3 regions of the Sporocytophaga myxococcoides DSM 11118 genome follow, and region 1 is predicted to be linked to each of the others. Evidence: riboswitches for the same ligand, from Rfam matches in the RefSeq annotation. Region 1 holds a riboswitch; each other region holds the start of a gene.
The links. A riboswitch is a leader RNA that binds a small molecule or an ion and turns the genes downstream of it on or off. The one in region 1 is predicted to bind S-adenosylmethionine.

Region 1 (10,254 bases):
AGTTTTAACATAACCATTCTGTAAGAACATTTTCGCATCTACAACAGGCATCAGTTTCAGTGAATCACTATACATACCCTTCACCTTTACATCTGCACCGAAAAGACCTTTCAAAGTAGTTCCTTCTATAGGATAGAATTTAGTTACATCATCAAGTTTTACCTTAGCAAGTATATTAGCATCAATTTTATATGGATTCAATCCTTCAACAAGAGCACGAGCATCTACAGGATTTTTATCCATATCCATGTGGAATTTTTTCAGGTTGATAACAGTATTATCAATAATACCATCAGTATTAACAACACTCAGATCTGTAACAATATTGCTGATAGCAGAAGGAAGTGATGGATACTTCATGCTTGCATTATCAATTTTAAGATTGAAGGTAAAGCCAGGAAGCGTTGTTGCTGTTTGCTTACCTTTTACAATTCCGTTAAATGCAACTTTACCATCCGCTTTCAGGTCATTATAGTCTTTTGTGTAAACCGCAGGAACAAGAGAGATCAGGTCTTTGAAATCTGTTTCCTTTGCTGCATAGGTTAGATCATAAATTATATCATCACCTGGCATAGCTATAAGTCCGTCAAATCCGAAATCAAAATTATTGATCTTGATATTGTTCTCAAGAAACTTATACTCGGATTTAGGCATGTTAATATTCAGGTTAAGATTTGCCTCCACCTGATGTTTGTTCAGATAAGCAACATTATCAAAAATAACAACTGTCTCTTTAGACTTAGTGTATGTCTCAACATCATATATATCCTGAGTAATATCTCCTTTTCCAGTATGGTTAAAGCCTCTCAATTCAGCATACATGGGCAATGATTTGTCCTCATAAATAATAAGACCATCTTCGATTTCCCATTTGTCAAGAGCAATACTGAATTTTGAAGGTTCTTCAGGAGCTTTCTTTACAGTATCTTCAGGAGTAGCTATAGCAATGTCCCAGCTCATTTTTCCATCTTTTGTTACATATGTTGCAACAATTGGCTTATTCAGATAAATGCTTTTAACTTTTATCTGATCTCCTGAAATAACACTCATGATATCTGCGACAACTTTAAAGTTCTTAGCGAAGAAAAGCGTGTCGCCTTTAAACTCTTCCTGTTTTCCGATGATACCAAAATCATCGATTGAAATAGTTACGTTAGGAAAGTTTCTGATAAGAGACAATCCTAATTTATCTGAATCAAAAACAACAGTAGCATTGACGCTTTTTGCTATTTGCTCATCTACTTTAGCTTTGATTTGATCTTTAAAAAGGAATGGAATGGTTAACAGGAGGATAAATAAAAATGCTATTATCCCCAGAAAAATAAGAATACCTTTTTTCATTTGAATTGAATTAATTGATTTCTGTCAGATTTCTGTATAAACACTAAGAGCCCTAAAGATAGGCTTTTTTTCTATACGATTTATCGGATAAAGATATTGCGGAAGAGACTAAAGGAAGAAAAATAAATCGGAAACAAGTATTTAAAAAAATATCAATGCTAATCGGCCATTAGAAGTTATAATCACATGATTGATTATAGTGATTAACAGGATTTTTCAACAGCTAATGCTTAATTTTAATAATTTATCAGAACAATCCGGCAGCAGTTTTTCTTTTATAAAAATCCTGAAGGATATTTGCAATTTTTTCAGTTTCAATCAAAAAGCCATCGTGGCCATACAAAGAATCAATTTCCTGATATTCTGCTCCGACAATATTTTGTGCTAAGAAAATCTGCTCGCAAACAGGGAAAAGTATATCCGTTTTGATACCGATCACCAATGTATTTGATTTTATAGCTTTTAAAGCAACCTCAGCTCCACCTCGCCCACGTCCAACGTGGTGGGAATCCATTGCTTTTGAAAGATAAAGGTATGAATGACAATTGAATCTGTTTACAAGCTTAACCCCTTGATAATTCTGATAAGAGGATGCTTTATAATTATCCAGCTTATTGTCGTCTGTTTCTTTCTGTGTGGAAACGTAAGTATTATAATTTCTGTATGAGAGAAGCGCTATAGCCCTAGCAGCTTTCAAACCTTCCTGCCCTGCATCTTCTCTGCACTCCTGCCAGGATTTATCAGCCTGTATTGCCATTCTTTGGGACTCATTAAAAGCAATTCCCCATGGAGAATGAAAAGCATTTGTAGCCAGCAAGATCAGGTTTTCAATTGTATCAGGAGCTATGATAGACCATTCCATTGCCTGTTGACCGCCAAGAGAACCACCTATACAAGAATGTATTTTAGAAATACCTAATTCTTCTTTAAGAAGAATATGAGCATTTACCATATCTCTTATTGTAACCTGCGGGAATTCCAGAAAATACTGCTTTCCGGTCCGAGGGTTAACATCCAGCGGACCACTGGTTCCATAGCAAGAACCAAGAATATTGGCACATACTATAAAGTGTTTCTCTGGATTAAAAAATTTATCCTCTCCCACCAATCCATACCACCATGTATGTACTTCTGAATTAGCAGTAAGAGCGTGGCAAACCCAGATTACATTGTCTTTTCTACTATTTAGTTTTCCAAATGTAGAATATTGAATCGTAAGGTTTTCAAGAACCTGTCCTGACTCTAAAACAAAATTATTCTTATATGTAAAGGTCTTGTTTTCCACTTTTTAAACTCCAGATTAAACCAACAAATTCAGCACAAAACTAACAACAGATAAAGAGGAAATTAAAAGACTGGCCTTTACTCTTAAGGAAAGAGGTATAACGAAAGGTGTAGTAATATTCAATTAATTTCTTCATCATAATTAATTTATATGCCCTAATATCTTAGGAAAGGAATTAGCACCTTATCTCAAAAAGGATAGGTTGCTAGAGGTTCAAAGAGCCTTTTCTCTCCCCTCTTCTTTATAAATCAATTACATGTTCAGAGTAATTGACTTTGGAGGGTTCAAAATTAATCGGAGAAATGTTAAAAACAAAACAAATTGACCAATTGTAACAAATTTTAGTATTTGCATTCAAATTAAACACTATAAGCTACTAATAATCAGAAATCTAATTATAGTAGACATACAAGGGGATAAGGGAAAAATATTAACACAGACCTGATAAGGAATCCGGAGCCTCTTCATTACATAAATCGTTTAATATCACAGAAATAAAATTCGTGAAAAATCAGGTTACTTACCCTCTAAAAACACGTATAAATACCTAAAGACCTTAATTTTTTTTGTTATGCTACTATTCTTTATAATCGCCATCGTCTGCTTTTTAACCTATAAGGTCGTTTCTATGCCTAAAAAAATAGGCAAAAATAAAAACACAAAACATATAAACTCATCTCTTTAAGTTTTCGCATTCAAATAAATATTTTCCAAACTATTATACCCCATTTGCTGTTCCTAATTTTTCGAATTCCAAATCCTGGAATTCAAAGACGAACAATGATAAACAATTAAATTTTAGTCTGTTTATTTACGTTATAATTCCAATTAGTTAATATTGCTAACAATTAACTTAATTTACTATTGTTGTTGCTTTAAATGAGAATTATTTCATCAAAAGAACCTCCGCTGGGAAAACGCTGCACAGATCTGGCTAAAAATTACCTAGCATTTCTTGTAGAAAACCTGGAAAGCTCCGGTTTGGATAGATATTATTATATGTTGTTGGTTCTGGATGAAAACTCAGGGAAGATAACCCAGCAGCAACTTTCCGAACTACTTCATTGCGACAAAGTTACCACCTTGCGCAATCTTGATCATTTGTCCAAGCTTGAACTCGTGGAGAGAGTCATAAACCAGAAAGACAGAAGGGAGCATCTTTTACAAGTGACCGCCAAAGGCAAAAAATTGATTCCTCAAATACGGAAAACATATAAAGAATTGGAGCAAGGAGCTTTTAATGGAATGAGCGAAATGGAAATAAATACTTTCTACAATACTCTCGACCTGATAAGAAATAATCTAAAAGCCCTGCATTCAAGCAAAATAGACATCAAACTCAAAATTAAAAAAGTTAAGTAAAACCAAAGCGATGAGTATCAGAACCACCATATTTCCCGCTATTTTTATTTTGGCCATCGTCTGGTCATGCACATCCTCTGGCAAGAAGGTCAAAGAGATCCGTGGACCAAAAGATACACCACCTTTATCTATCACTGGCTTAATTCTAAAGCCTGAAGAGGTGGATAATAAAATAGAAATTATAGGAACTATACTTTCAAATGAAAAAGTAGATCTCAGAAGCGAAGTTTCCGGAAGAGTAACAGGCATCCATTTTAAAGAGGATGCAAAAGTTTCAAAAGGAACACTTCTTGTAAAAATCTTTGATGAAGAACTTAGAGCTCAATATAAAAAGATCAAGCTTCAACAAGAGCTAGCTAACAGAGAAGAGGACCGCAAGAGAAAGCTTCTAGAAATTGGCGGTATCAGTCAGGAAGAATATGACATTGCCAGCAACCAGGCAAGTACTTTGAATGCAGATCTTGACTTACTATCTGCTCAATTACGCAAAACGGAAGTTAAAGCACCATTCAGCGGCATCATCGGACTTCGATATGTAAGTGAAGGAGAAATCGTCTCTCCTACCACAGTCATAGCTTCTCTTCAGCAAATCGATCCGATAAAACTTGAATTTGACATCCCTGAAAAATACGGAGCCTTTGTAAAAAAAGGCTCAGATATAAAGTTTACTGTAACCGGATCTGACAAAATTTATCAAGGTACAGTATATGCTTCAGAACCTATGGTTGATGTGGCTACAAGAACTTTAAAAGTACGTGCCAGATCTTCCAATGAAGACTTCAGTCTGAGACCAGGATCATTTATTAAAATTGATCTCTTATTGCAAAAAGATGCTCAGGCTATTATGGCGCCTACGCAGTCTATTGTACCAATGCAAAACGGCTCAAAAGTATTTGTTTATAAACAAGGTTATGCAATTTCCAAAAATGTGAAAACTGGTGTGCGTAACGACTCTGCCATTCAAATTACCGATGGCCTGAATGCCGGAGACACTTTAATTACTTCAGGTATTATGCAATTAAAAGACAGCCTGAAGGTCAACATAACCTTATCAAAGTAAACTGCTATGAATATTTCTTCAGTAAGTATAAACCGCCCGGTTCTGGCAACTGTGATGTCCATAGTAATTGTGCTATTCGGACTGATCGGCTATAAATATCTCGGAGTGCGGGAGTTTCCGTCCATTGACCCTCCTGTCATTACAGTAAAGACATCCTATACCGGTGCCAATGCTGATATTATAGAATCACAGATCACGGAACCTCTGGAAAAAAGTATCAACGGAATCGCCGGTATCAGATCCATCTCTTCTTCCAGCAGTACAGGGACAAGCAGTATCACTGTTGAATTTAACCTGGATGCAGACCTTGAAACCGCAGCGAATGACGTTCGAGATAAAGTTTCACAGGCTGTTCGTTTTCTTCCGTTAGATATCGATGGCCCTCCTGTTGTTACCAAAGCCGATGCCAACTCTGATGCAATCATTGCTCTTACCTTACAAAGCAATACCAGAAGCCAGCTAGAAGTGAGTGACTATGCAGAAAACGTAGTGCTTGAAAGACTACAGACAATACCTGGTGTTAGTACTGTGCAGATCTGGGGACAGAAGAAATATGCTATGCGTATCTGGATGGACCCATTCAAACTTGCTTCTTATCAATTGACTGCGGCCGATGTGTGGGGTGCTTTAAATAAAGAAAATGTAGAACTGCCAAGTGGTAAGATTGAAGGTTATGCTACCGAGCTTTCCGTAAGAACTATGGGAAGGCTTACAACAGAAGATGAATTCAACAATCTCATTATTAAAAACGATGGCACCAGAATTATAAAGCTGTCTGATATCGGAAGAGCTACTTTAGGTGCGGAGAATGAAAACACCATGCTGAAGGAATCTGGCATCCCAATGATTGGTCTTGGTGTAGTGCCTCAACCTGGAGCAAACTATATTGAAATTGCCAATGAGTTTCACAAGAGATTTGATCAGATAAAAAAAGATCTCCCTGAAGATTATAAGTTGGACATTGCGCTCGATAACACTAGATTTATTAAGACATCTATCCTCGAAGTTCAGGAAACTCTGATCATCGCATTCGTGCTTGTGGTTATCATCATCTATCTGTTCTTCCGCGACTGGCTGATCGCATTCCGACCATTGATAGATATTCCGGTTTCACTTATTGGTGCATTCTTTATCATGTATGTTGCAGGGTTTTCAATTAACATTCTTACACTCCTTGCAATAGTGCTTGCGACAGGTCTGGTAGTCGATGACGGTATAGTAGTCACGGAAAATATTTACAAAAAAATTGAAGAGGGCATGGATCCCTTAAATGCCGCTCATGAAGGTTCGAAAGAGATCTTCTTTGCGGTAATATCCACCTCCATTACCCTTGCAGTGGTGTTTCTTCCGATTATATTTCTTGAAGGCTTTGTAGGACGCTTATTCCGGGAATTCGGTATTGTGGTTGCGGGTGCGGTACTAATATCAGCATTTGTATCTCTTACACTTACGCCAATGCTGAATGTAAAACTGGCGAGAAAAGATCACACGAAGAGAACACGCTTTTATGAATGGTCCGAGCCATTCTTTGTAGGAATGACCAATGCGTACAGTCGCTCATTAGGAAAATTCCTGAATATAAGATGGGTTGCAATTGCCATACTTCTTGGCTCACTTGGTACCATCTGGTATATCAAAGGAAATCTTCAGTCCGAACTTGCACCCCTTGATGACAGAAGTGTACTAAGAGTTTCTGCAACAGCCCCTGAAGGTACTTCATTTGACTATATGCTTAATTACATGGACAATGTATCTAAGTTCATCAAAGATTCAGTACCTGAGAATAAAATTGCAATGACCATCACTGCACCGGGATTTTCAGGATCCGGTGGTATGAACACAGGCATTTTCAGAATAGCCTTGACAGACCCTCATGACAGGGACAGGTCACAGCAGGAAATTGCAGATTACTTATCTAAAAATCTGAAGTCCTTCCCTTCTGCAAAACTCTTCGTTGTGCAGGAACAGACAATCAGTGGAGGTGGTGGTGCTGCAAAATCAGGACTTCCAGTCCAGTATGTTATACAGTCATCTGACTTTAAAAAACTGTCAGCAGTACTTCCTAAGTTTATGGAAGAAGTAGGAAAAAATCCCACGTTCATGGGCTTTGATGTGAATCTAAAATTCAACAAGCCAGAGCTTATTGTAAAACCTGACAGAGAAAGAGCCAAAGCTCTGGGCGTTTCTGTGAGTGACATTGCCCAAACGCTTCAGTTATCATTTAGTGGACAGAGGTTTGGCTATTTTAATATGAATGGAAAACAATATCAGGTTATAGGTCAGCTCGATAGGGCTAATCGCGATCAACCATTGAACCTGAGCTCGCTTTATGTAAAAAACAAAGATGGAGTCCCGGTCCAGATGGACAACCTGGTGAAAATAGAGGAAACAAACAGTCCGCCACAACTTTATCACTTCAACAGATATAAATCTGCAACAGTATCTGCCGGACTTGCTCCTGGTAAAACAATTGGTGATGGAATTGAAGCTATGGATCAGATTTCCAAAAAATTGCTTGACGACTCTTTCAGCACCAGTCTGAGCGGACCATCGAGAGATTTTGCTGAGAGTTCATCCAATATTCTATTTGCATTTACATTAGCGCTTGTACTTATCTATCTGATATTGTCTGCTCAATTTGAAAGCTTTATAGATCCGCTGGTAATTATGTTAACCGTACCACTAGCACTTGCCGGAGCTTTTATAACTTTGTATGCGTTTGGCCAGACATTAAATATCTTCAGCCAGATTGGTATCATTATATTAATTGGTCTGGTTACGAAAAACGGAATTTTGATCGTGGAATTTGCGAACCACAAAATAGAAGAAGGATTATCTGTAATGGATGCAGCACGTGAAGCGGCAGCAGCACGTTTAAGACCAATTCTGATGACCAGCCTTGCAACTATTCTTGGAGCTGTTCCAATTGCATTTGCTATCGGAGCTGGTGCTAAAAGCCGTATACCGATGGGACTTGTAATTATCGGAGGATTATTGTTCTCTTTAATCCTTACCTTATATGTAATTCCGGCGATGTATACATTCTTATCCAGAAAGAAGAAGAATAAAAAGAAAGAAGTTAAAGAAGAGCCTAAAAAAATAGAATATTCATATGAATAAAATTAAATTTTTTATGCTGGCTGTTATATGGACAGCCAGCTTTTTAAATGCTTTCTCTCAGGATACGCTTACACTTGAAAAAGCTATTCAAACAGGGCTTGAAAATAACTATTCCATTATAATAGCACGGAATAATCAGAAGATTGCCGAAAACAGTAATACCCTGGGGAATGCCGGATTTTTACCTACGGTTGACTTAAACTTTAACAATACCGGCAATCTTGTGAATACTCACGTAGAATATCAACCACCAACGCCTCCAAGGGATGCAAACGGCCTTAGACCCAAAAGCATCGCTGCCAATGCGCTTGTCAACTGGACCATTTTCGATGGGTTCAATATGTTTATTACAAAAAATAAACTTCAGGAACTTGAAAAAGCCGGACAAACAAAGGCTCGAACAGATATTGAAGTGACAGTTGCAAATATCATCAATACATATTACTCAATTGTCCAGCAGCAAAAGATGATGTATGTAATTCAGGAGGCGATAAGTCTTTCGCTTCAAAGATTAAAGCTGGCCCAAAGTATGAAGAGTATTGGTACTGGGTCTGAACAAGCTATTTATCAGGCAATGGTTGATGCAAATGCTGACAGTACAAGACTCCTGCAACAAGCAGCTCTTATCAGAAATGCCAAAGCAGATCTAAACAGGCTTCTTGCACGCGAAATCACCACTGCATTCGAAGTAAGACCAGAAATTCCAATTAATTCAAAACTTGATTATAATGATCTTTCCCAGAAGCTTGAGAGCCAGAATGCAATGTTATTGACCTCGAGAGCGAATGCCAATATTGCAAGATATGACATCGGGACTTATAGAAGTCAATATTTACCAATAATCGGTGTGTTTGGAGGATATAACTATTCAAAAACTCAAAACCCTGTGAGTCCTGCAAGGTTAAATAGATCAAATGGTTTAACATACGGAGTGACTGCAAGCATGAACATCTTCACTGGTGGAATCACTAATTTAAATGTCCAGAATGCAAAGGTTCTATACCAATCAAGTACTTCCCAATACGAAGACACCAAACTGTCTCTGAAGAATGACTTGTATAAATATTATAACAATTACCTCACAAGCATTCAACTGGTAAACATTCAGGTTGGAAACGTTGAAGTCGCGCGCAAAGATCTGAATATTGCGGTAGGAAGATATAAACTCGGTAATATAAATGACATAGATTTACGAATTACCCAGCAAAAACTTACCGATGCAGAAAACAACCTTCTTTCAGCCCAATTTACAGCAAAAACTGCCGAAATTGAGCTGCAAAGGTTAAGCGGCCAATTATTGAATGATCTTCAATAAAAGAATAACTTTACAGACGGTCAACGCTCGTCATGCTTTCTGGTTGCTTGTACAAATTTGAAAATAAAAGGAGAAGCTGCGAATACGAGAACACCTATAATCGCGGCTTCACCTATTTTTACTATACCAGTTGCAGCACCCGCAACGATGAGTACAACGATACCAATTAATCCAACTATAAAATGTACCTTGCTCATAAGATCTTTCCCTTTGGTTCCTTTATAAATCAACCAAGATCAAAATAAATAGGTGCAATTTCAGTTTGAAAAGAATTGAATCAATATTCCAACTGTTGTAAAATAACTGCAAAACAAGAGAATAAAAACGTAGATAACCTCCTATTCAAAAAGCCATCACCATGAACAACAAGGTTAATAAAAACCATTGGGAAACAGTTTATGAAACTAAAAACCCTGATCAGGTAAGTTGGACACAAGAAGTTCCCAAAACTTCATTGGATTTCATTCATTCATTTGGACTATCTAAGAATGCAAAAATTATTGATATTGGAGGGGGAGATAGTAAACTTGTGGATTTCCTGCTTGACGAAGGTTATGAAAACATAAGCGTACTTGATATTTCAAAAAATGCACTGGACAAAGCAAAAAAACGTCTGGGTAACAAAGCCGACAAAGTAAACTGGATTGTAAGCGATATTACAGAGTTTAAGCCTTCTTCAAGCTACGACGTCTGGCATGATAGAGCTACATTCCATTTCCTTACTACAAAAGATAAAATTGTCCAGTACCTGGAAATTGCGAAGCAAAGTGT
Region 2 (10,254 bases), on a different contig from region 1:
TAAACAGCACTATCCGCAATTAAGAACAAATAATGGACAGATACATTGACCTGATTGAACAGACATTTTATTTTCCTACAGAAGAGTTTAAAGTAGTTGACAATGATTTGCATTTCAATGAAGTACCTTTAATGGACATAGTAAACAAATATGGTACTCCTTTAAAATTAACCTTTCTGCCGAAAATCAGCAGTCAGATTCAGAAGGCCAAAAAATTCTTCAATGAAGCAATTGCAAACAATAACTATCAGGGCAATTATGTATACTGTTATTGCACCAAATCTTCACACTTCCAGTTTGTTCTTGAAGAAGCTCTGAGAAATGATATCCATATTGAGACCTCAAGTGCTTATGATATTCCTATTGTAAAGATTCTACATAAAAAAGGCAAAATCAGCAAAGATACTTTTGTAATCTGTAATGGTTATAAAAGACCTGAATACACGCAATATATCAGTGATCTGATAAATGAAGGTTTCAAAAACTGTATTCCGATTCTGGATAACCTTGATGAGATCAATGCCTATGATGAACAGGTAACCAATCCATGTTTTGTAGGTATGAGATTAGCGGCTGATGAGGAGCCTAAATTTGAATTCTATACAAGCAGATTGGGCATCAGATACAATGATGTATTACCTCTGTATGAATCTAAAATAAAAGATAATCCGAAGTTTAAGCTTAAGATGCTTCATTTCTTTATCAATACAGGAATGAAGGATACTACATATTACTGGAGTGAATTAAGCAGATTCGTTCACAAATACTGTGAATTGAGAAAAGTTTGTCCAGACCTTGATTCCATTGATATCGGTGGTGGCTGGCCAATTAAAACTTCCGTTCACTTTGATTATGACTATGGATACATGGCCGATCAGATTGTGAAAACTATCAAAAGAATCTGCACTGAGAATCAGGTGCCGGTTCCGAATATCTTTACTGAATTTGGAAGCTTTACTGTGGGGGAAAGCGGTGCCGTGCTTTATTCAGTGCTTGGAAGCAAACTTCAGAATGATAAAGAAGAGTGGTATATGATCGACAGTTCATTTATCACTACACTGCCAGACGTATGGGGTTTGAATCAAAAGTTTATATTACTAGCTGTAAATAACTGGAACAAAGAATACGACAAAGTGAAAATTGGTGGTATTACTTGTGATAGTATGGATTATTATAATTCGGAAGCTCACCTGAACATGGTATTCCTACCAAAGCTACAAGAACAGAATAAGCAGATAATAGGATTTTTCCATACAGGTGCTTATCAGGAATCACTAGGAGGATATGGCGGAATTCAGCATTGCCTTGTGCCTGCGCCAAAACATGTGCTTATTCAGAAAGATGAAAACGGCAATTTTACAGATACCTTATTTGCTCCTGAACAAGATAAAAATGTAATGCTGAAGATTCTCGGATACGAGAGTTAAACAATCCCTGAAGGAATCTGGTTAGATTAATAATTATGGTTAGGCTAAAAAACTTGTTGGATTATGAGAAAAATACCATACTTATTCTTTGTTGCAGTTCTTTTATTATCTGCTTGCAGAAAAGAAGAAACATGCGCTACGTATTCAAAAGATACGAAAGTTAAAAAAACGAAGCAATTTACTTCAGATGAAGCTTCTATCTAAAGTAAAAGAGCCGTTCCTGCCAGGGACGGCTCTTTTTTATTCTTTTAAATCTTCATCTTAAAGTCTCCTCAACTTCTTCATAAGATTTCTAGTACAGCATTGCTATATCAAGCTCTTTTACTTGATAAGACATAATCTGAAGATTGAATTAAGAAGGTTTCAAGTACACCATTAAACTCTTCTGGATGTTCCATCATAGGCACATGACCACATTGATCTATGACGTGTAATGTTACATCACCTGGTATCAGTTTTTGAAATCTATGAGCAATATGTATAGGTGTTACTTTATCTTGTTTTCCCCAAATCAGAAGTACAGGTACATTTATTTTGTCAAGTACTGACGCAACATTGTTAGTATTAGCAGAGCGGGCCATTTTAATTACTTTAATGGTTTTCCTGACATTATTAACGACCTCGTATACTTCGTCAACTAACTGAGGGGTAGCTACTCTTTCGTTGTGAAATATATTTCTGACTTTTTCTTCCACATACTGATAAGATCCTCTCTTCGGATATGTAACACCAAGGCTATTTTCATGTAAACCTGAACTTCCGGCAAGTACAAGTCTTTCTACTTTATCAGGATGGTTAACAGTATATAGTATAGCGAGATGGCCGCCAAGAGAGTTTCCCACTAATGTTACTTTTTCCAGATTCAAGGATTGAATAAAGCTATCAAGGTAGTCAACTAATCCATCGAGACCTTCTTTTGGTAACGATTTTTCATATACTGGCAATTCTGGAATTATGACTCTGTATTTTTGAGAAAAATACTTTATCGTTTCATGCCAGTTGCTCAACCTTCCGAACAAACCGTGAAGTAGCAAAATCGGCTCTCCTGAGCCTGCTTCAGTGAAATGAAATAAGCTGGGCTTTCCAGATTTATTTTCTTTGAATAGTCTCATAATCAGACTTGATTGGTTAGTTTTTCTTTTATCAATGCGATGGGCACTCCAAAGCTTAAAAACTTTTGCAATGCTTGTTCGAGTTCTAGTTGTCTTGACAAATACAGTCTATAGTTTACTTCATTGTTTAGCTGAGTAAATACTTGCTGAAAGTATTCCAGAACTACTTGAAGATTATTAACCTTAATCTCGATTATAAACTCTCTGTTCGTAGTATTCACGTCAATAATCAGTCCTTCAGGCTTACCAGCGACAAAGAATCCCTTTAGTAAACCAAAGCTGAATTTATCATCCCATAAATTGAATTTAAGCCTGTTTCCAAATCCACCTTTAGAAAACCTTTCGGCATTCAGATTAGATATTGAAGACTTAAGTCCAGGATAACTCACTTCCATCACTGTTTCCAGTTGATTAAGCCATTTTGCAAGTTGAAAAGCAACAGAAGAATATTCTTTATATTTCTTCTCTTCTATATTGAGCTGGTTTTCTATAAGCTCGCCAGTTATGTCAGTTATAAGGAATTCAGGAGCAATGTTTTTTTCACGTTGCTCTTTAAGCTCTTCCAGCAACGATTTTTGAATAAGCATTTGAAATAGATCTTTTTTTTGCCAGCTATTCAAGCCTTGTACCACAAAAGCTCCAATAGCTGTATTGTTAAACGCACTATAATTTTGAACCGAAGTGATAACAAAGTCAGCTCCTATTTCAAGAGGATTGAATATCTTTCCCAAACCGCCTGCTGAATTGTCAATGATAACAGGAATCAAAGATTGATGAGCCTGTTCAATAATGTGTGAAAGATCTTCTACAGCCAATGTCAAACTGTCGATTGTTTGCAAATAGATCACACCGATATTATTTAATGCGATAATATCTTTAAGATTAGTATCAGAATAATCTTTGGCAAAGAACAATTTGATTCCATTTCGTTTGAAAGCTTCAATTTCCCATACACCAAGATGGAATGTCAGGATATTTTTTCTTTCTCCGACTATGTTTTTTATGAGTGTATATCGTGCAGAACGAATTGATTTAAATGCTAAAGCCTCAATACCTGATTCAGAAATAGCAACTTTCTTTTCTATTTTTCTCAAAGTATCCCAGGTTGTATTAAAATGTAAACTATCTTCTGCAGCATCATTGAGATGGCTGTGTGTTATTTTATCTATTTGGATGGATTTCATAGCTTTTGTGAATTACAGGATTAAAATTTGGTTGAAAATTAGGATTGCAAACCGTTATGGTTTATCAAAACTTATTTGAGGTGATTCTACATCGTTTGTTCATCATCGTAATATTTATAGTTCCCTTATTGGGCAGGAATTAGCACCTTGAAATGAAACAGGTTGCTATAGGTTCATTGAGCCTGCTCTCTTCCCTATTCTTTATAAATTAAATGCAGTAACCGCATGTAATTCTATACAAAGGTATTTTGAAATTCCTAAAATACAATAACTCTATAGGAAAAGTAGGGTTTATGTTTGAGGTTTATGAAAAGAATACCACCTGAATAAGTATAATATATTGAAAATTAAAGCTTAGTAAGAAAGAAATGATTGTCCATCATTATGGGCCATAAAGTAAATTATAAGAGCTAATCAGGATAAAAAGTCTAACCACATAAGATGCACACAACAACAGATTATTAATCTTAATACAACATAGATCCTATTTATTCTTGTTGAATCCAGTTATATTCATCATGATCCCAATAGATTATCCCTCCTCCGCAGGATTCAGAGGCATGAATATAAATACCATCTGCAGGCAGGGTTGTTTTTAATGAATCAGGAACATCTTCTAACATGATCTCTCCTGTTTCTTCATCAATATTGCTGCACGACTTTGTTCCTTTATTTACCTTTTGAAACACCCCAACCCAATTAAAATCATCAAATTTCTGAGATAGAACTTCCTGACCTGCACCTAGTAAATAATGTTCTTTCGATGCTCCATGCTTAATCAAAAGACCTACTTTATTAGTTTTCTTATCTTGCAATAAAATAGCCGTATCCCCAATATCATCCAAATTAAAATACCCGGTTATCATGTAGGGATTATGATTAGTTGAAATATCATACTGCTCGTCAAGTCCTAAACTACTGATATATGACGTTAAAATACTATCATTAAACATTGGAGACTGAACATTAGGAAGGTCTTCTTGAATCCGCTTTTCAACTTTGGGAGTACTATCCTGAATTGCAAGCATATCAGTAACAACTGTGATTTCAGTATTCTTTTGTGCACATGAAACCGCAATAATTGCCAAAACAAAAAAGTACAAGTCAGCTTTCATAACTTCAATAGGTTGATGCAATAGTCTAAGATAGAATCTAGACCAAATTAGGTTGAATTCAAGATATGAATATTCTTTCAATAATTCACTTTTAAACAAACATCTGACCATTCCAAATGGCTTACAAACATCATAGACAAGGATTTTTTTAATTCATTAATCATATTTTTATAGCTGTGAATACTAAGTAATTACTGTTCATTAATATGAAAATAAATGCAATTTTAATTTATAAACAGACAAATATTTTTTAACACATGGTTACATATTTTTTCCAATTCCGTATAAGGAAAATTATGACGGATCTTGAGTTAATTGATAAAATTCGTAATGGCGAAAAGAAACTCTTTGGAATTATTATTCAAAAATATAATCTAAGGCTTTTCCGAATTACAAGGTCAGTTACAAGGCATGACGCAGACGTAGATGATATTCTTAAAGAGACTTTTCTTAAAGCATTTTTAAGGCTTTCTCAATTTAAAGGAGATATTGAGTTTTCTGTCTGGCTTACAAGGATTTTGTTAAATATTATTTCTATCAGGCTTAATAAATCGAGTTGGTTTAGCAAGGATTTCTTCAATGCCTTTAAGAAACGAAGTATTCCTGATTTAGGAGTATCCAATATAGGCTTTAAAGAAATACTGGAAAAAGCTGTTGATGGTTTGCCCAGAACCCTGAGATCCGTTTATGTGATGGTTGAAGTTGAAAGTGCTAATATACAAGATGTTGCTTTATCACTGGAAATACCTGAAGAGGAAGTCAACGACAGATTAATCAGGGCTAAAGCATTTCTGAATGATAACCTATGCATTGACAGTCTGAACCTACCAGATTTATTTATCTTTCCGACTGATCGTAGTGAAGTTGTTTATTGTGAAGTAATGGAAATGCTTGATATGATCAGGTAAAATTTCTTCATAAAAATTTTACCAACCTATATATAACTTGAACCCAATATAAAACTATTGATAGTCAATCTTGATCATGGGTGAAATTCAATTATGGTCACAAAGTATCATTGATTAAATTTTCTATAATAAACACAAAGGGCTTACCCGCATTACCGGATAAGCACTTTAAATTATTTATTAAGATATCTTATTCTTTTTCAAGAACCAGGGTAATCTTATTAAAATCTGCTGCTGCATTGATTACTTTTCTGAATTGCTCAAATATCTCGATTGGATAGTTAAGCTTTTTGTAATACTCTTCCACGTCGATTGTAACAATTCGTCCTTCCTGTTTGTATGTAGAAGTAAAGCCCATAGAATTTTCATTTCCGTCTTTGAAAACAATGTTCTTATTAAGGTCTTTCAGGTTCGGAATTTTATATCCCTGTGGAATCTCGAATTTAATCTTTCTTACGTATTCATTCGGATAATCAAGAGAGATCTCTGTATTTCTTTTCTTTTCCTGATACAGTTCATTCTGTGGCCCAATGATTTCGCCAATCTTCAGAAGGTACTTACCTCCTGCCTTTTCAATCAGTTCATCACTTTTTAAAGTACCTGTAATAAGCATTGGCTGAATATACGGAGATATGTTTTTGTCTACATTTTTTACTGTAACATTGCTAACATGTCCGTCTTTAGCCTGGCTTTTTAGAATCTCATCAAACAGCTCTTTACGCTTGTCTTCAGGAATCAAATCATAATATGGCTGAATAAACATTGCTTTATAACCTTTAAAGCTTCTCTCTATTGAGATTGTTGAATTGTCATTTTCAAGATCAACAGCCAGATTGATAATGAGGTTATCATGATTCAACTTATAATCAACAGAAGGTATCATCTTGATTTCACTAAGTCCTGTTGTAAAATCACCAACCGTAAGAGGCTTGATAACCATAGCATAATTGCCCAGGAAATATGAAGGAATCATTGGATAACGGAATTCAAACTGCACAGGAGACATATACTTGTCAAGCTTATCAAAGTAGATCAGCTGTTCATCAAGGTAATCCCATGATTCAAACTTAGGATCAAATCGTTCGCTTGTCTTATCATTAGAAAGCGCCAATCTGTGGCTTACTTCGGCTCTTTCGAAGAGTTTAATAAACAACCTCGTCATTCCGAATTTGGAACCGAATTTATTTTTTAATATAAAATCAATCTGAGAACTTTCACTTCCTCCATTTTGATTTACAATAAAATTACTTTTGATGTGATTTTCTATAAGCTTTATCTTATCCTCTTCCGAAGCAGATTTATCAAGCTTAATTTTCTTTAAAAGTCCGTCTACCTGTTTGTCAATTTTAGAATCTGTAACATGAGTGTTGGCATATATACTTTTAGCTGCTTCCGCAAATGTTACGATTTTTGTTTTACCAGTGCTCGTGTTATTTGCGATCTTATATTCAAGACGCATTACATTCGCCCAATAGTCACTGTATTCTTCCTTAGGTAAAGCATTAGTTTTATTCACCTTCAGAGATATGTGTCTTTTCTTTTCAATAACAGTGTCTTTAACCTGTGCATTGCCATTGTAAACTTTAGTATCATAGGTTAAAAACTCCGGTACAATTAGTTCAAAAGAGTAATTGTAGCTTGGGTTTTGAAATTGAATATATCTTCTTCCAGAGTTAGCGGGATATTTTTTGAGCTTATAAATGTATTCTATTTCACTTCCCACTTCCACACCTTCCACAGCGAAAACTTTGAAGGCTCCTTTGTTCTCCAGGTTTTCGACTTCTTTCATGTGACTTTTATCCGTAAGAATAATTTTCCCGTCTTTACTAATTGACCTGACTTTGATGTCAACAATATCCATCACATTCGCCAATGATATTGAAAGTTTATTGTATTGTTCAATTCCAGACTCATTGTTAACAGCTACAATAAGGTGATGAACGGAATAAATGTAAGGCTCATTTTTCTCATTATAGGAGATCTCTTCAGAAGCATGGTTTTTAAAGATAACACAAGACTCTTTCTGATCATCAGCATTTACCTTAAACCTGGCCCTCTTTTCTTCCCAATCATAACTGTCAGTTTCGGGCTTTTGTGCAAATAGTGTTATTGCATTACAAAAAATAGCTAAAAAGATAACTTTTTTAAAAAGCTTATTCATATTGATGGTTTAGTTTTCTACAATGGAGATGTTTTCTTTATAGGCTTTATTCAATTCTTTAATCATCTTATTCCACGTAGGGAATTGAGTTGTTTTAAGAATAAGAAAGTCGATGTATATTTTTTTTGTATACACCAGTTTATCTTTCTTTAATTCATATTGAATATCAAAACCAAAATCCTTCTCATTAACTTTTTTGTTTTCAGGAATGTATTTTACTTTATACCCTTTCGGAATACTAAAAGTAGTAACTTCCGTCATTTCATATTTATAATCTTCTTCAAAATCCGTCTTTCTGTTTGAGGATTCGAAGTTGAGAGAGGAAAGGTCTTTATTGAGATTTAAATTAATAAACACTTCCTTACCCGATGTTAAAGAATAATCTTCCACGTGAAAATCGAACTTTAAAACAGTTGGCTTTTCTCTTTCGGATGCGTTCTTAACAATAGGGTTAGTTACTTTGCATTTGTTGTTTCCTTTAGATAAAAAGCTATTGAAATAGTCTACCTTATCTTCCTGATCGAGGTTGCCATACACATGGGCAAATGTAATTTTAGGATATCCTTCAATATATCTTTTACCTTTTCCTTTCAAGCTGTTTTTTTCAAAATCAACATGAACAGTATCTACAATTTTGTTCTTGCTTCTGTCGATTAAAGGTACTTTAAGCACCATACAGCTGTCTTTTCCCATTACTATCAATCCTTCTTTATCCTGAATCATTGAAGTAGGCTGTCCATGCAACTGGTATTTACCAGTGGCATCCAGAAAATAGTATTTTCCATCAAGTTTCACTGTAGCAATCATGTGATTGAAGTTACAGCTTGAAGGAACTTCCGAAACAGCGTATGGAATATCTCTTGAACCAATGAGTGTCAGATATGCAGGAATGCCGGCAAGTTTGTGCATATAGGAAGTTATGTTTGCCATATCTTTGCAGTCACCATACCTCTTTCTGTATACCTTTTCCGCATCTCTCGGTATAAAACCTCCATAACCATCTTCAAAAGCAATGTATCTGATGTTGTCCTGCACCCAATAAAAAATTCTTTTAGATTTCTCCAGGTCTGATTTGGCACCGACAAGTAAAGAATCGACAAGTCCCTTGATCTCTTTTTCCGAATCTTTATTAATGCCCTTTACAAGATTATAAGTCCACTGATAAAGGTCTTTATAGTTGGAAGAATAATTAATGGTACCGTTTTTAAGATTAAGAGATTTGATGTAAACAATAATCTGAGGTGCATAATACCTTATATTGGGAGCATTAGCATCATGTTCAAGCCTGGGAACGTTTTTCATTTTCCAGGTTGTAATTATTTTATTACCTTTTTTAATCTCGCTTTTTTCAAGAGCACTTTCATCTACTCCTATCACCTTATATCCGATCTCAATCTTGTTATTGTAAGTAATAGACAATTCAGAGCTTAAGGACAATGCCTCAGCGCTGAAAAAGAATGGACCGAAAAGTCTTGGCTCAAGGTAGGACTCTTTATAGAAAAGAGATGATTTTGCTCCCTTTTGAAGGGACGGGTAAATAAATTTTTTAACCCTTGAATCATTGAAAAAAATACCTCTCTCCTGTACATCCTCATCAATAAAGTCAGTTACTTTTATAGTCTTCAAGCCTCCATCGCCTTTAGGAATCATACACTTCGCTTCCACATCACTAACCTTAAGCATACCGGAATAGTATATTTCCTTTTCTGAAAGAATATTTGCATTGTCTTTCAGATAGATCATTTCAGAATAATTTTCTGTATTGATGGTCAGGGAATCAGCCTGAATATCCAGAAAGATTGATTTCTTTTTATTCAGGTAAATGGCCAATTCGTCAGGATACTGTTTGGATAATGAATTTGCATCCTGAGCAAATATTTTTGCAGGAATACAAATCAACGTCAGATAAACAAGGAAAGTCCTCCTTAACGATTTATTCATTTTACTTTTAATAAGTCCAACCATCCACATATTTTTTTTCTTTCACAAGTTTTCCGTTGATGTCATAGAATCTGGCAACTCCGTTAAGAACGCCCAATATATAATTTTCCGAAGACTTCATATTTCCGTTAGGATAATAAGTAGTCCTTAGTCCATTTAGCTCATCCGCAAAAAATTCTGCCTTTTCTTTCACTTTGCCGTCTGCATAATATTCTGTTCTAGGCCCTTCAGTTTCGCTGCTTTGATAAGTTTTTTCATACCATTTTTTTCCAGAAGAATAATATGCAATGCATTTACCTTCTCTCATACTCTTATTCAGTGTAAACTCAATGGCTTTGTTTCCATTGTTGTAATACCCAGTAATCTGAGCTGTTTCGTTTGCAACTGGTATCAGTGCCCCACTAGC
Region 3 (10,254 bases), on a different contig from region 1:
TTACTAAAGTACCAATATTCTGATTGGTTGAATATTTCTTTGGTCATGCTGGATAGTATAGATTCAAAAGCATTTTTTGCATCAGCATTCGATAAACCAGACCAGTTTACAAAATCAGCAAATGTTGCAGGGCCATGGCTTTGAAAATATTTTTTTGCCAGTTCGTATAAAGCTTCTTTTCGTTCAAGGATTTTAGCTTCAGGAGCCCAGGAATCAAGCAGTGTAAAGGTAATCTCATTATCTTTCATCGGCCCCTGGCAAATAATTTTTTGAAGCGATGCACGGTTAATAAGATATACACCTCTGTTTTCTTCAGGAGATAGTCCATTCTTTATAAGTAATGCATAGAGTTCTTGTCTCGTCAGATATATACCATCGAGTTCTTTGGAAAATATATTAAATGCTTTTGAAAATGATTTTTCATCAAGGCTGACACTGTGATACTGTTTATGCATTCGAGTTATAACCGCAGGGCCCGCCAGGTCAAGTATCCACTTTATATCTTTTGAAGAAACAAGGTGTAAAGTACCTCTCAATGCCGAAGTTCTTATAATTGATCCGTCATTAATACAATTAATAATATCGGATTCAGACGAATTGGGTAAACGTATTCCAATTGCCAGTTTAGATGCAGGAAAATCCTGAGACTGAATGACACATGATTTACGCACAACTTCCTCGCAAGATGTATTACTACTATTCACCAAACCGTGGTTGATAAGTCTATAGTTTAAAATTTCAGAAGGTGTCATGATTTTGATTTGATTATTTTCAAATAGCAGCTTATCAATACAAATAAATAGAGAATGACTGACAACAGTGTGTCAGTAGGAATAAAAAAAGCATCAGATTCTTACAAAAAGAATCTGATGCTATGATATTTTTAATTGAAGTGTTCTCTTTAAGCTTTGAATTTTACAAGAGTTACGTGGTCTCCTCCCTTCTCACGTGCTTCATCTGTTGCGCTTTCCACTTCTTTATATTTCCGAAGAAATGACCTAACTGTATCTTTCAATATTCCACTTCCTCTACCATGCACAATGCGAGCTTCGGGTAAACCCAAGAGAAGAGCATCATCAACCCAGTTTGTTAACAATGTAATTACATCTTCTTTGGCTTTGCCTCTGACATCAAGTTCAAACTGAAAATGTAATAACTTTTCTTTTGTGTCAATTTTAACGTTCCCTGAATTTTCAGGTGCAGATTTGATGGTTTCAGGAGGTGGTTGTGAAAAGGTAACTTTGTTTTTCTTAACAGTCATTTTCATAATGCCCATAGCAACTTCAAGATCGTTGCCTTTGACAGAAAGGACTTCTACTACGGTGTCCTGACCATTGATTTTTACAAAGTCTCCAGGTTTAATTTCGCTCATAGCTATAAAAATCTATTTTTAATAAAGTCAAAAATAGAATTTCCATTTGCATTATCAAGAGCAGAAGTATGATTTTTTGAATTAATTTAGTCCCCAAAAAATGATAAATTGCCTTACTTACCAGTATAAGATAATTTATTTAATTAATTCAAAATTAGAAATAACAGGAATCGGCAATACCGATGGAGTTGTGCCTTAGTATCTCTGATTGACACAATTTGAAGTTAAAAAAATAATCAGATGATAATTCAAAACTTTGATAGAATTAAGCTGCTCCTAATCTCAATGGTCTGAATGTTTCGTAACAATTCCTGATTTTTCTGACAGTACTATTAAAGAAATGTTTCTGGACAATATATGTAAGAGCATTAATTGTGAATGAGGAAAACAAGAAATAATTGGCTCCCATTTTACTTGCTCTGCTTTTTTCTTCGTTAGAAAGATGCTCGTTCAATATAACTATAATTACATTTTCCTTTTCAAGTCTTGAAGCATGCGCATAATCTTTTAAGAAATCCCATCCATCCACAATTGGAGTGTCCATGTCTAGCAATACCAATACTTTTGATTCTTTTAACTTTCTGCCCAAATGAAGGTGGTCTAGAAATAAGAATGCATGTCCTCCATTAAGAGCCATTTTAACTTGGTCGGCCATTCCAGAGGATTCAATGGAAGATTTTATGCGACTAGTGAAGTCGCTGTTTTTGCCTACAATAATTACCTGGTCAATTTTTTGCATAACGGTATTGGAAGGTTTCAATGTATTTTTACGAAATAAACTAAAGTATAGTTACATAGGGAAATTCGATAAAGAGGTAAAATTAATGGATAAGAGTCAAAATTAACAAGTTTTAATTTGATTTTAATGAAGAATATATATGATTTTAGAAAGAATTTTAACTAATAATCCTGTTTTTATTCAATTTTGTCGGAGCAAGGTAAATTATTTAAAGAAAAAATACAATTGAACTTCAGTTTGTTATCGGTAAAAGTGGAATAAATATCCTTGTCGAAATCCAAAAAAAATACCTGAAAGATAGCTTTCAGGTATTGTAACTTAAGGTCCGATTTACCCCTTATTTTTTAATAGCCTTGTTTAATTCATTGATTAGCACATCAAGTTGTTGCTTGTCACTCGGGTCTTCTGCTTTTGCTATTGCTTTTTGTGCATGATCCAGGGATTTCTTGAATAACTCATCGATTTCAGCTTCAAGAGCTTTACCTTCTTTCTGATAAGCTCCTACGCTAAGGGTACCAAGTTTCTGGTGTTTTTCCTTTCCTGTATTATAATAGATAACAGCAGTGTTAAAATTGGCTATCAGATCATTTGGGGCAATGGCTAATACCTTACCATAAGTCTGCAAAGCTTTATCTGTATCAGTTTTGCCATATAATACTGCAAGCTGATTAAGAAGATTTATATCATTAGGGTTATTCTTAACCAGATTTTCAATAGAAGCAGTAGCTTCTGAATCTTTACCTGTTTGTAAGTAAAGATTTTTTTGAAGTTCCAGTATGGTTTTGTTATTTGGAAAATCAACAAGACCTTTTTTGGCAGTTGCAAGAGCCTTTTCAGGACTTTTTTCTATTTCGTTTTCAATTGTAATCTGGTAATAATAAAGAACAGGGCTTTTATAGTTGAGAGAATTAAGTTTAACCACACTGTTTTTAATGACATTCATGTCGTGTACTTGTTCTGCTGCATAAATTGCATTAATGTAAGCAAGAGTGTCTGCAGGTTTAATCTTCTGGGCAGTTTCAAAACTTGTGATTGCCTGTTTATAGTTACTGGCCTCATATTCTGAAAAGCCTTTATTTATAAACAAGCCCCAGATTTCCTGTAGTTTTGCTGAAGACATTTTTGAATATTCGCCTTTAGAAGGATCCAACTCTACAGCTTTATTGTATGATTCATAGGAAGTCTGAAGTGCCTCTGGTGCAGCCGATTTTACTTCCGGTTTTTGGTTCATTGCTATATCCTGGTATATTAACCCTTTGTAATACCAGGTTTTTGCATTTGCTTTAGTTTTTTCGTGTTGACTAGCTTCGTCAATTTCCTGTTTTGCTTTTATCAAATCTCCATCTTTATGATAAAGGATTGCATTGGTAACAGCAGAGTTCTGAGCAACTCCGATTAGAGAAGAGCCTGTTAATATGATACTAAATAAGATTCTTTTCATAGCTAAATCAATTCTTTAGATTTAAATAGTTAAAAAACTGTTTATGTGTGACTTACAAAAAAAAGCCGGAATATAATTCCGGCATTTGTAAATATCAATTATCCATTATTCATTATCATTATCATTATCATTGTCATCATCCTCTTCTTCTTCAGACTGAGACTCTTCAGTAGCATCAGCATTTGGAAGTTCAGAATCTACATCAGGAAGTTCAGATTCGATTTCCAGGATTTCAGATGCTATAGCATCGGTCGTTTCTGGCGAAATTTCGGTTGGGCCAAGGTTTTCAATTTTCGCAACAGATGCTATTTCATCTGTTTCACTTAGCTTTATTAAACGAACTCCTTGGGTAGCTCTTCCGACAATTCTAAGTGCAGCAACTGGCATTCTTATTATAATTCCGGATTTATTGATGATCATCAGTTCATCTTTATCCGAAACATCCATTATTGCTACTAATTTCCCTGTTTTTTCAGTAATGTTTAGAGTTTTAACTCCTTTTCCTCCTCTGTTGGTAACTCTATAGTCGTCGATATCAGAACGTTTTCCATATCCTTTTTCTGATACAACAAGAAGGTTATTATCAGAGCAGCTCAGACAAACCATACCAATTACCTTGTCTTCGTCGTCAGCCAAAGTTACGCCTCTCACTCCTGCTGCATTTCTACCCATTGGACGAACATGTTCTTCATTAAATCTGATTGCTCTACCAGATTTAAGGGCTATAACAATTTCATTATTACCATTGGTAAGCCTTACATTTAAAAGTTTATCGCCTTCGTTTATTGTAATAGCCTGTATACCATTGGATCTAGGTCGGGAGAATGCTTCAAGGGAAGTTTTCTTTATGGTTCCATTTTCTGTAACCATTATGATAAAGTTATTATTAATATAATCGACATCAACCAACGTTTTTATATTAATAATCGCTCGTACTTTGTCTTCTTTCTCTACATTGATAAGATTCTGAATTGGTCGACCTTTCGATGTTTTACTTCCTTCAGGTATTCCATAAACTTTTTGCCAGAAGACTTTTCCTGAATCTGTAAAAATCAGAAGGTAATTGTGCATCGTTGCAATAAAAAGATGTTCCGTAAAATCATCTTCTTTTGAAACAGCTCCCCTTGATCCGACTCCACCCCTGGCCTGTGAACGATATTCTGTTAATGGTGTACGCTTAATATAACCTTCGTGTGAAATTGTAATAACCATTTCATCATCCGCGATAATATCTTCTATGTCAATATCATCTGCAGAATGTACGATTTGAGTTCTCCTTTCATCACCATAACGCTCTTTCATTTCAAGAGACTCGTCTTTGATGATTTGCATTCTGAGCTCCTGGCTATTAAGAATTTCATTTAACCTTGCAATTAAAGCCATAACTTCTTCGTATTCCTTAACGATTTTGTCACGCTCCATGCCTGTTAAACGCTGAAGTCTTAATTCAAGGACAGCTTTAGCCTGAATTTCAGACATTCCGAAGTTTTCCATCAAACCTTTTTTAGCTTCTTCAGGATCTCTGGAGTTTCTGATCAACTTTATTACCTCATCAAGGTGATCCAGGGCAATCAGATATCCTTGTAAAATATGTGCACGTTTTTCAGCTTCTTCCAGTTCAAACTTCGTTCTTCTGACTATCACTTCATGACGATGATCCACAAAGTGTCTGATCATGTCTTTCAGATTTACTGTCATTGGCCTGCCATTGACAAGAGCAACGTTGTTTACCCCGAAAGATGATTGAAGTTGAGTGTATTTATAGAGATTATTTAAAACGATACTTGGAATAGCATCTTTTTTCAATTCATATACGATGCGAAGCCCTTCTCTATCTGATTCGTCTCTGATATCAGAAATTCCTTCGATTTTCTTTTCATTAATCAATTGTGCCGTTTTTTCCACCATTGAGGCCTTGTTGACCATATATGGAATATCGTGGACAACAATCATATCTCTTCCTGTAGGAGTATTTTCAAAAGTGGCATTTGCTCGCACTACAACTCTTCCACGACCAGTTTCAAATGCCGATTTTACTCCTTGATAACCATAAATGGTTCCTCCTGTTGGAAAATCCGGAGCTTTTACAAATTCCATCAGCTCCTCAATTGTGATGTCATTGTTATCAATATATGCACAAACACCATCCACAACTTCACGTAGATTATGTGGCGCCATATTGGTAGCCATACCAACAGCGATACCGGAAGTTCCGTTAATCAAAAGATTTGGCACCTTTGAAGGAAGAACTGTGGGTTCTTCAAGGGAATCATCAAAGTTGGGTTGAAAATCTACTGTATTCTTGTTTATATCAGAAAGCATTTCTTCGGCGATTCTCTTGAATCTAGCCTCAGTATACCTCATTGCCGCAGGAGAATCACCGTCTATAGATCCGAAGTTTCCTTGTCCATCGACCATCATATATCTCAATGACCATGGTTGTGCCATACGAACCATGGAATCATATACCGATGCGTCACCGTGAGGGTGGAATTTACCAAGTACCTCACCAACAATTCTTGCGGATTTTTTATAAGGTTTGTTCCAGTTAACACCTAATTCTGACATTCCAAAAAGCACCCTTCTGTGTACAGGTTTTAATCCGTCTCTTACGTCTGGTAATGCCCTTGAAATGATAACCGACATCGAATAATCGATGTAAGCTCCCCTCATTTCATCTTCAATGTTAATAGGAATTATGTTTTCGCCTTCAGCCATAGATATTATAAATGGAAATTAGGATTTTTTAATGTAGCAAGATAAGTATTTTTAGTGAATGGCCACAATTTGGCATCCTAAATTTGGCTTTTATTTATACACATTCAGATCTTCTTCTTTCTGTTTTTTTGATAATGGAACCAATATGCAATCACTACTTTAAGTAAATAAACGATATGTATTGGTTATTAGCACAATACAACACAATAGTTTTTCAAGATTTTCAATTTGATTATACTGAAGGTAAGCCTAGCCCCAAATTTTAAATGGAACAAATACCTTCTGGTTTATGCTTTTTATATATGTAGAAAGGAACAGTCTGAAATTTCTGAAGAACAGAATTTTATAAGATTTAAGTTGAATGCAAAATATAATAAAATGGAGGCTTTGATTGATCTGGACAAGCATTTATATGATCCTTCTATAGAGGAAGTTAGACTGGTAGAAGTACCTGATTTTAATTATTTCACTCTTTATGGAGAAGGTCCGGCGATATTTGATATGCATTTTTTGCAAGCAGCATTAACTCTATTCAAAGTTGATGAATATGCTAGAAAAATTTTATCTGCCAAGACTCCAATGGTTAATATTTGTGCGAATGGAATCACTCCTGTTGAAGTTTTGTGGTGGAAAGATGATAGACCATTTGATTTTAACATGGATACAATTTGGAAATGGGCAATTATGATCAATGAGCCAGCATTAATCAACGAAGACATTCTTGGCTTGTCACAGAAAATGGTTTTGGAAGAGAACCCAGAATGGTCTTTTACCCAGTCTATTACATTAAATCGCCTTTCTGAGGGCTTGAGTTTGCAGACATCATTTAAAGGTGGCCGAACAGAAGGAAAAAAATCTCTAGAAAAGGTCCGTTCTTTTGCAAAAAGTAAAAATCTGGAATTCATTGGTAAATACCATGAAATATATTTTGAAAATCCGGAAGACTTAAAGTCAAATCAGTTGGTGACAATTTTAAGATTTCCTGTATCAGAAATTAAAATATCTCAAATAATTTAATAGTTGGCTATGACACAATTACTGGAATCCCCAAAAACCTCTTACCTTCTTGAAGGAAGCCTTGAGGTCTTACATCAACAGACCAGAGAATGGTTAAGTGAAATGGATTTGTGGAAGGATGAGATACGTTTTTTTAAGAATCTGATCAATAAGCAACTTCTGAAAGTGAGATCAGAAGATGATAAGGAGGAGTTGAGAGATTATGAAAAAATTCTAAGTAAAATGCATAATGACTGGCTGGAACATCTTTTCATGCAAACCCAAGCTCATGAAATGTATTTGGCTGGAATAATGCAAAACCGCCCCAAAGACTATGATGAAGCATATAGAGAAAGGCATCGAGACCTTACTGAAAAAGTTGACGGTTTTTATAAGGAAATGAAAAGCATTAAAAGCGAATTATTTGAATTCATAGAAAAGCTTTGATAATGATGTAGTTAAACAGTGCATCATTAAAATTTTTCATAACAATTTACCTGATCCTCAGTTTGGTAATCACAGCCGGACTGAGGATATTATTTTTTAATAAATTCACCGGTTAATTTATTTTTGTTAAACTATTTGGAACAAAATTTCCAGTAGCATATATTTGTAATGCGATCACCTACCGTGTGTAGTTGATTTATAAAGAAGAAGGGAGAGAATAGGCTCTGAGAACTTCTAGCAACCTGCCACCAAAAATGTAAGGTGCTAAATCCTAGTTTCGATTTTCGGAACACATATAAATTAACACTTATGAATACAGCCCAATTTAGAGATTCAAAAGAAAAAGTAACTAAAGGACAAGGTTCTTCAGTAAACTTTCGTTTTGCCATTACGTTAAATGCATATAACAACAGTTATTGTTGTTGTAAGCTTTCGTAGTTGGCTTTGGCTAATTTCCTGTAGTAACAGGTTTAAATCAATCCTTTAACAATTTAACCCTTAATGCCATGACAAAAACTATTTCTATTAATTTTAAGACGTTGGCACTCACAGCTGGAATTTCTAATTCTCAAAATAACGAAGTTTGCAATCCTGTATATTCAGTTAATCTGTATCATTTTAACGAAACACCTGGATTGACTTACGAAACCTATCTGACAATTTCAGAAATGGTTAATTATAAATGTGACCAGGCGGTGGCTGGTCAATCTCCGCTAAAACAATGCACCTGGAATCTGAATTAATTCCTGGTTTTTAGATAAATTTGAGGGCTGCTTCATATAAATTGAAGCAGCCCTTCGTTTTTATTCGGTTTAACCTTAAAATGAAAATTAAAATATCGAAACCATTTAAAAGTACACCCAACATTAACCTTTCACGAAAATTCAGAATTGCCAAATATGTCATGTACCGGGAAACCATGTTGCATAAGAGTGATCTTTTATGGACTTTCCTTGGATCGTTTTGCGGAATAGGACTTATTGGTCTCATCAACAGCCAGATATTCGAAGTTCAGGATCATATATTTTTAATAGGATCTTTCGGAGCTTCTGCCGTATTATTATATGGAGTATCTAACAGCCCTTTATCTCAGCCAAGGAATCTGTTTGGAGGTCATATACTTTCAGCACTTGTAGGGGTGACTGTGGCTCAATTATTACCAGACACGCTTTGGTTCTCATCTACTCTGGCAGTTTCACTTAGTATCATGGTAATGCAAATGACCAAAACTCTGCATCCTCCCGGAGGTGCAACTGCTCTGATTGCTAATATTGGCTCTGCTAAAATAAAAGCTTTGGGATACTGGTATGTGGTCTCTCCTGTCGCCACCGGAGTTATTATTCTATTTGCAATTGCGATGGTATTTAACAACCTTTCAGGACGCAAATATCCCGTGAATAAAGGTGGAAAGCGGAAAGCTAAAAGTCCAAAGTTAAAAATTGAAAGTGAAAAGTTAAAAGAAGTCGTTATTGAGGAAAAGTATGAGACTGTTTAATAAGCTGAATGTGGAAAGGTAAAAGCTAAAAGTTACGATGCTTTTACCTTTCCGCTTTCTGCTTTATGAAACAAAACCTCCATCTATTGTAAGTACTGATCCACTTATATACGAACTTTCTTCTGATGCAAGAAATATATAGGCGTTTGAAACATCTTCAGGCTTACCCAGTCTCCCTACCGGGATTTTATCTTTAATACTTCTAACGATTTTTTCCGGTACATTTTTCAGAGATTCGGTTTCGATAAAGCCAGGAGCAACTGCATTTACAGTAATTCCGTGTCTACTTAATTCTCTTGCCCATACTTTAGTAATACCCACTAGTCCTGATTTGGCTGCAGCGTAATTTGCCTGACCGAAATTACTATAAATACCTACCAATGACGATGTATTAATGATGCGGCCGAATTGTTTTTGAACCATATAAGGAGCAATAGCTTTGGTACAGTTAAAAACACCTGTGAGATTCAGGTCTATAACTTGTTGCCATTGTTCAATGCTCATATTCATCGAAGCAGCGTCCCTGGTGATGCCAGCGTTGTTAATGAGAATATCAATTTGTCCTCTTGATGCAAAAACACTTCTTGCAGCCTCTTCTACTTGAGCAAAACGAGTTGTGTCCACTTCCATAAAGGTCACATCCTCCATTCCATTTGCTTTTATTTCCTTAAGGGTTTCATTACCCTTTTCAATATCTATATCCCAAATAATAACAGATGAACCTTCGGATGAAAATCTATCTACAGTCTTCTTGCCAATACCCTGGGCTCCTCCGGTAATAATACTAACTTTTCCTTCTAGCTTCTTCACACACCGAAAAATTTATAATAAAATATAAAGCTTAAATACAGAAAAAATAAGTGAAATAGAAAGAGGAATATGATATAGTTATTAACAGCTTCAGGACATTAATAAGCCTAATCCAAACAGTATTACAAAGGCTAACGTTGAAAGAGCCATGAGTTTTAATTGAGGATCAATTTTTTCTGATTCATTTTCTTTGGTAACTTTTATTCCGGTTATTAATATCAGAGGGAAACTTAATA

Region 2: another riboswitch for S-adenosylmethionine. It lies ahead of K350_RS0100555 (PLP-dependent transferase); the one in region 1 lies ahead of K350_RS0116050 (homoserine O-acetyltransferase family protein).
Region 3: another riboswitch for S-adenosylmethionine. It lies ahead of K350_RS0100510 (hypothetical protein); the one in region 1 lies ahead of K350_RS0116050 (homoserine O-acetyltransferase family protein).

The regions. Positions count from the first base shown of each region.
Region 1 covers NZ_AUFX01000012.1:160,047-170,300, reverse strand. Annotated here, with positions in the region: gene K350_RS29140 (AsmA family protein) at 1-1,341, opposite strand, end outside; gene K350_RS0116050 (homoserine O-acetyltransferase family protein) at 1,589-2,626, opposite strand; SAM riboswitch class I at 2,770-2,876, opposite strand; gene K350_RS31370 (MarR family winged helix-turn-helix transcriptional regulator) at 3,506-3,988, shown strand; gene K350_RS29130 (efflux RND transporter periplasmic adaptor subunit) at 3,999-5,048, shown strand; gene K350_RS0116035 (efflux RND transporter permease subunit) at 5,055-8,168, shown strand; gene K350_RS0116030 (TolC family protein) at 8,161-9,483, shown strand; gene K350_RS0116025 (hypothetical protein) at 9,504-9,680, opposite strand; gene K350_RS0116020 (class I SAM-dependent methyltransferase) at 9,842-10,254, shown strand, end outside.
Region 2 covers NZ_AUFX01000003.1:187,441-197,694, forward strand. Annotated here, with positions in the region: gene K350_RS0100540 (type III PLP-dependent enzyme domain-containing protein) at 33-1,427, shown strand; gene K350_RS32180 (hypothetical protein) at 1,491-1,631, shown strand; gene K350_RS0100550 (alpha/beta fold hydrolase) at 1,739-2,539, opposite strand; gene K350_RS0100555 (PLP-dependent transferase) at 2,542-3,723, opposite strand; SAM riboswitch class I at 3,835-3,933, opposite strand; gene K350_RS30600 (hypothetical protein) at 4,212-4,838, opposite strand; gene K350_RS0100565 (sigma-70 family RNA polymerase sigma factor) at 5,096-5,746, shown strand; gene K350_RS0100570 (DUF3857 domain-containing protein) at 5,937-7,907, opposite strand; gene K350_RS0100575 (transglutaminase-like domain-containing protein) at 7,917-9,848, opposite strand; gene K350_RS0100580 (hypothetical protein) at 9,856-10,254, opposite strand, start outside.
Region 3 covers NZ_AUFX01000003.1:173,940-184,193, forward strand. Annotated here, with positions in the region: gene K350_RS26785 (winged helix DNA-binding domain-containing protein) at 1-752, opposite strand, end outside; gene K350_RS0100475 (Smr/MutS family protein) at 902-1,372, opposite strand; gene K350_RS0100485 (response regulator) at 1,638-2,111, opposite strand; gene K350_RS0100490 (tetratricopeptide repeat protein) at 2,449-3,552, opposite strand; gene gyrA (DNA gyrase subunit A) at 3,658-6,270, opposite strand; gene K350_RS0100500 (GyrI-like domain-containing protein) at 6,499-7,287, shown strand; gene K350_RS0100505 (hypothetical protein) at 7,297-7,713, shown strand; SAM riboswitch class I at 7,907-8,015, shown strand; gene K350_RS0100510 (hypothetical protein) at 8,220-8,456, shown strand; gene K350_RS26790 (HPP family protein) at 8,537-9,208, shown strand; gene fabG (3-oxoacyl-ACP reductase FabG) at 9,272-10,018, opposite strand; gene K350_RS0100525 (1,4-dihydroxy-2-naphthoate polyprenyltransferase) at 10,109-10,254, opposite strand, start outside.